Regions from separate parts of the Paenibacillus sp. LBL genome, predicted to be linked through region 1. Evidence: riboswitches for the same ligand, from Rfam matches in the RefSeq annotation. Region 1 holds a riboswitch; the other holds the start of a gene.
The links. Region 1 has a riboswitch for FMN ahead of ribD (bifunctional diaminohydroxyphosphoribosylaminopyrimidine deaminase/5-amino-6-(5-phosphoribosylamino)uracil reductase RibD). Riboswitches for the same ligand answer to the same signal wherever they lie in the genome.

Region 1 (3,123 bases):
GTTCATTTTGCTTCGAGGCTCAATTCATAGTAAACTATAAAATGCATTATGTAACAAAACTACTGAAGCGGTCTAATAACGGAAGGAGATACACCTATATGGCAAAAAAAGCGAAGATCACACTGGAAAACGGTAAAGAGGTATTGCTTGATCTGTTTGAGAACGAGGCGCCGAACACGGTAGCCAACTTTGAGAAATTGGCTAACTCCGGTTTTTATAACGGCCTTGTATTTCATCGCGTAATCCCTGGCTTTGTCGCTCAAGGCGGCTGTCCGCAAGGAACGGGTACCGGCGGTCCGGGTTATACCATCAACTGTGAGATTAACCCTAACAAACATGAGCGTGGAAGCTTGGCTATGGCGCATGCAGGCCGTAACACAGGCGGCAGCCAGTTCTATGTATGCTACGAGCCGCAGCCGCATCTGGACGGTCAGCATACTGTGTTTGGTAAAGTTGTGGAAGGCATGGAGTACGTGGATGCATTCAAGGGCCGCGACAAAATGGAAAAAGTAGAAGTATACGAAGCGTAATTGTTAGCTTCCGGATTGGACAGGCGCACCTTAGGGTGTGCCTGTTTTTATGATGATGGTAATTAGAAAATCGGGGATGCGGATTACGAAGGAAATAATCTGCGAAGCTCCTCCGGAACTGATCTGCTTTTGCGAGTATGGGGATCCATGGCTACACTGGTTACCTCTGCATCTGCACACAGTTCACCTTCCTTGTTGTGGATCTGCTGCAGCATGACATAACTCGTCCGTCCGACAGATTTCGGCTCGGTCGAGATGGTCAACCGATCGCCTTGACCGCACTCCTTGCGATAATTGATATTAATGTTGACGGTTACGGTTTGGACACCGAGTTGTTTTAGCACGTCATACCGGAGGTCCCCAGCCTCGTACCATTCTTCTCGGCCCCATTCGAGATACTCCAGGTATTTAGCATTGTTTACATGTCCATTGACGTCAATTTCCGTAGGTCGGACGATGATGTCCAGGGATGTTTTCATCGTTGTTTGCTCCTTTTTAACAGAGATCAATACCTCATGTTTATCCATCAATTATGTTCTCTCTTACGACAGGATACTCCTGCTCCCAGCGCATCATTTAAGAAAACAGCAGGTCATGGGAAATGGATATTAAAGTTATGTGCTTAAAAAAAGTTAGTGGTTTTTCCTTGCAATTTTCAAAAGGTGGTGATAAGATTCATCATAAGATAAAACAACTTCATAAGTTTAATCCTTCGGGGCAGGGTGAAATTCCCTACCGGCGGTGATGAATGCAGTGGGCTTAACGTAATGTTAGCCAATGACTGCATCTTAGTCCGTGACCCGGATACGTGTGTGAATGACACCGTATGCGGTGGACCTGGTGCAAATCCGGGACCGACAGTATAGTCTGGATGGGAGAAGGAGTGAAAGACACATTGGCGGCAGCAAGTGCAGTCGTGTCTATGCACAGATCGTGACATGCGTTATGTGCAGGTTTTCACATGCGAATCAAAGCAGGCTTTGGCGATTATTTGTTGTCGCTGTGTATGGCTTTGAGTTGTTTGTTGTAGGCAAAACCTGCGTTCATGACGGTTATTTACCTTGTCATCCTTTAACTTCCATCAAGCCCTGTTCCGGATTCTTCTGAATCTGAAGCAGGGCTTTTTTAGATATCAGAGAGTATGCCCCCTTTGAAACAGGGGCTTTTATGATATCGAAAGACCAATTACTGCTAACTGCAGTCTAACAATGTGGAATGTACATCGATCACTTTATTTTTTATGGAGGTTGTGAGAGGGGGCCCATGTGTACCATGGATATCGTCAACGATGAATTCTATATGTCACTTGCACTGGACCTGGCCGAACGTGCTCAAGGACAGACGGGTATCAACCCGGTTGTCGGCTGTGTCATTGTGAAGGATGGTGCGCTTGCAGGAGTGGGAACCCATCTGGAGCGTGGAACCCCGCACGCCGAGATTCATGCCTTGAACATGGCCGGAACCAAAGCGGCTGGCAGCACGGTGTATGTGACGCTGGAGCCTTGCAGCCACTACGGATCGACACCTCCTTGCAGCGAAAGGTTGATCGCCGAAGGGGTCAAGCGGGTGGTCGTGGCGTGTGAGGACCCGAATCCGCTCGTTGCGGGCAAAGGCATCCAGATGCTGCGGGCAGCCGGAATCGAGGTCGTGACAGGGATCTTGAGAGAACGTGCGCTTCGCTTATACGAAGCCTTCATTAAATTCATTACGACGGGTCAGCCGTTCGTCACGTTGAAGACAGCAAGCACGCTGGATGGCAAGATTGCATCGAAAACCGGTGATAGCAAGTGGATATCGAGCGAAGAATCCAGGGAGCTAGTTCACACACTTCGTCATCGTCATCAAGGCATTATGGTCGGGGTGTCCACGGTTATTGCGGACAATCCAAGCCTGACAACGAGACTGAGTGTTGGAGGGCTGCATCCGGTCAGGATCATTGTGGACTCCAGCCTGCGAATGCCGCTTGATAGTCATGTGGTATCGGACGGAACGGCACCCACCTGGATTTTGACAACGGAGCAGGCAGATGAAGGCAAGCGGACATTGCTGGAGGAGCGGGAAATTCAAGTGATCCCATGCGGGGAAGGTCCGCGCGTTGATCTGAAGGCGGCCATAGCGAAGCTCGGCCAGATGGGCATTTCCTCGATTCTGCTTGAAGGAGGCGGCACACTGAACGGCGCCATGCTGGAACAGAAGCTTGTGGATCGGCTTATTCAGTTTATTGCCCCAAAAATCATTGGAGGGTACGATGCTCCGGGGAATTTCATGTTTAGCGGTTATGAGCAAATGAACCAAGCCATCGTGCTGACAGGGCTTGAAAGTAAAAGACTGGGCGACAATATTTACATCACCGGCATTCCGGTCTGGATGTAAGACATCGGGAAGGAAGGAGGGAAGCCTGTGTTTACGGGATTGGTTGAGGAAATAGGTGAGATGAGGCGAATTGGCCGCAAAGGCGAAGCCATGCTGCTGAGCATTTCGGCCAGCCGGATCATGGAGGATTTGAAGCTGGGTGACAGCGTTTCGGTCAATGGCGTATGCTTGACTGCAACGACGATAGATCGAGGGATATTTACGGTTGACGTGATGCCGG
Region 2 (3,123 bases), on a different contig from region 1:
AATTCAGATTCAATGATACGCTGTCTTTTTCGCAATGCATTCAGGGTATGATTACGTGCGGCTATGGCCAGATAAGGCCTGAGACTATCCCCGCGCAGAATGATTCTGGGCCCGTCTGTCCACAGCCTGATGAGCACATCACCGGCTATTTCCTCCACATCGTAGGAATTAAACCGCCCACCTGCCACCTTAGCGACCACCGCGGCTATGTAGCGTGAATAGCGCTCAACCAAAGTTTCAAAACATTGCAGATCTTTCCTTGCAAGCCCATCCAACAATGTCCGATCCTCCATGGATCCTCCCCCTTAATCATCTCTTTTGGTGAACCCAGCCCCATAGATCAGGTGCTACTATATAAGACACCTATAATTCTAAAAACCCTACACACCTTTCGAAAAAATGATCCTTTCACAGGACGACCAACCCAATGGAATAACTTTGTCACGACAAAAAAAGCCGATCCATTTCGGATCAGCTTTTCTGCAAGCACATATGAAATTACTCCATTACTGTAATGAAGGAGAAGCCTCGGATTGTTGTCTCGATATAATAAACAGCACGATCCAGATCAACAGGAAGCCCAGGAGCTGCGGACCTGTTACAACCTGCTGGAATACGATCCAGTTGATGAGCACGCCTACCATAGGGAAACTCAATTCAGCGAGTGTCGCTACAGAGGCTTTGGTCGTAGTCAGCCCTTTATAATACACAAGCAAGCTCAGAAGACCTGGCAGCAGTGCCTGACCGATAAGATTCAAGGATACCAGGGCAAAGTCGCCTGTACCCCATGCCGGCATATTCCATGCAGCGCCCTCGCTCCACGTAATGACGGTCAGAAGGGGCAGTGCCAGCACAAAGCGCAGCGAGGTTACCGTCTCGTACTTCAGCTTGCCTACCATCAGGCGTCCCATCACCGTTGAACCGCCCCACAAGGCTGCTGCGCCTAATGACAAGAGGCTGCCTACCTGAATAAATTCATTCCAATGTCCAATGGGCAGGGTTAAACCGAAGGTCAGCAAATACGTACCTGCCAGAGCAATCACGAGTAAAATCCCGAAATGACGGGGGAGCTTCTCCTTAAGCAGCAAGCTGGCCAGTATAATGGCAAATAGCGGCTGCAGCTTCTGAAGAAGCAGGACGGCATTCAGATTGCCGCTCGACAGTCCCATCGTAAACAAGACGGTAGCCAATGCCGAGCCACCCCAAGAGATGAACAGCAGTGCACCAACATGATTCCATCCAAGCCCCTTTAACTCCATGCGGTTCTTCCATAATACAGGAATAGCTATCAACGAAATAATGACGTGTTCAAGCAACACAATCTGAGCAGAAGTCAGATTCTTCAGCAGAATGACCCGGAATAAAGGATCAACGCCCCACAGGGCGGCTCCCAAAACGACGAGCCAAAACCCTCCCTTAAAACGTCGGCTTGCGTGTGTGTCGGAATCGTAGGGTTTAACCTCGACTCCGGTATTAACATTACTCATCTTGCCCTCTCCTGTCTTGAATACGGAGGTCTTGCTAGCAGAAAGCCCCCGTATACGACATGTGTCGACATATACGGGGGCTGATCAAACAAGCCTACTGTGAAACGGATGTATTCCTATCCCGTTCCACAGCAAACTCATCTTTGATCTTCTCCCATCCGGACTTTACCGTCGGCCTTGGATTTGCACCAAGTCAGTCGCTGCATTCATATTAATACCAGAACGTAGCGAGTCGCGGGCTGAGGTTCGTTCATGTTAAGGAACGAACCATCACCGCCGGTTAGGAATTTCACCTTACCCCGAAGATCCATATTCATGTTTTATTTGGTAACGCATTAATTAACCAATAATTCCTATGAGCTTAGTCGATATATTGAAATTATAACATGAATGGTTTCATGTAAATACATCTATTTTCAAAATAAATGATTTTCGCTCCGGATTCAATGAGAAATCTCACATTCAACTAATCCTTACTGAGAATTATACAGCAAGTATCAATTAGTTACCACTATGATTTTTTGCCATTTTCCCGTGATGTCTCGAATACGGCTCCAGCTATAATCCCTGCTGCACCTGCCTGAAGGTTCAACAGATGGAGTGCCTCCTTCGTATTCAGACTCATTCCGCCCGTTTGAGGCAAAGGCGCCAAGAGATGAGATGAATCGGCGGCAGCCTCATCCTTGTACTGCTTCGTTTCGCTTAACAATATCTTGCTCCCATTCGATTGAACGATGTATTGGCGCAAATAGCCGCCTTCCCTTACCGTCACAAGCCTGCCTTTGTTCTCTTCTTCTTTCTTGTTCTTCTGAAAGATCTCTTCAAACCCTTCCTGCCCCGGCTTTGCGATCTTCAGCCGGGCAGAATTCCAGCTCGAATAGTCGGATTCGATACGCATATGGCCACATCCTTATCAGCTTATTCATTCACTGATATTATCGGTGACTTGGCGCTTCTGTTTAATTCATGGCAGCGCTGACCTTCACCGCAGGACAAGATCGCGCTTCAATACACGGACAACGTCAATAATTTCACAGCAGTAATAGACTGCTCCTGTGTTTGATGCTGTACGAAAAGACCGTCCTTAAGGCTCATAGAGAGCCTTAAGGACGGTCTTGTGGTTGCATGACTTCAGTTTGATTCTAGTCCATCCATTGGAGCTGGACCAGAGCACGGTTCAAAACCAGCGCCGCTTGAGCGCGGGTAACCGAGTCGAGGGCCCCATAGTTGCCACGGTGGTCACCCTGCACAATGCCTTGATCTGCCAAGCGACCGATATTTGCCGCCGCCCAGGCCGGTATGGAAGCTTGATCCTTGAATCTGTTAACAGCGTCCGTACCCTTGCCAGCTGGAGCAGATGGACTCACCGCCTCCATCGCACGGGTCAGCATCACGGCCATCTCGGCACGCGTCATGCTGGCGTTTGGCGAGAAGGCTCCTTCATTACCGCCTTCAATAATACCGTAGAGCGAGGCCGCACCAATCTCGCCAGCATAAGCGGCGTCATCACGGACATCCTTGAACTTCCCGCTCTCGATTACAGGACTGAGGCCCATGGCGCGTACCAGCATAGCTGTAAATTCGGCACGCGTGATCTCTCTGCCAGGCGCATACGCATTCGCATTCACTCCGTTCA

Region 2: it holds a riboswitch for FMN, as region 1 does, so the genes downstream of both, M2277_RS15550 (DMT family transporter) here and ribD (bifunctional diaminohydroxyphosphoribosylaminopyrimidine deaminase/5-amino-6-(5-phosphoribosylamino)uracil reductase RibD) in region 1, are expected to answer to the same signal.

The regions. Positions count from the first base shown of each region.
Region 1 covers NZ_JARXYU010000004.1:190,137-193,259, forward strand. Annotated here, with positions in the region: gene M2277_RS12040 (peptidylprolyl isomerase) at 99-530, shown strand; gene M2277_RS12045 (acyl-CoA thioesterase) at 614-1,009, opposite strand; FMN riboswitch at 1,235-1,417, shown strand; gene ribD (bifunctional diaminohydroxyphosphoribosylaminopyrimidine deaminase/5-amino-6-(5-phosphoribosylamino)uracil reductase RibD) at 1,803-2,903, shown strand; gene ribE (riboflavin synthase) at 2,931-3,123, shown strand, end outside.
Region 2 covers NZ_JARXYU010000006.1:131,848-134,970, forward strand. Annotated here, with positions in the region: gene M2277_RS15545 (RNA polymerase sigma factor) at 1-293, opposite strand, end outside; gene M2277_RS15550 (DMT family transporter) at 507-1,487, opposite strand; FMN riboswitch at 1,630-1,798, opposite strand; gene M2277_RS15555 (hypothetical protein) at 1,999-2,385, opposite strand; gene M2277_RS15560 (choice-of-anchor I family protein) at 2,630-3,123, opposite strand, start outside.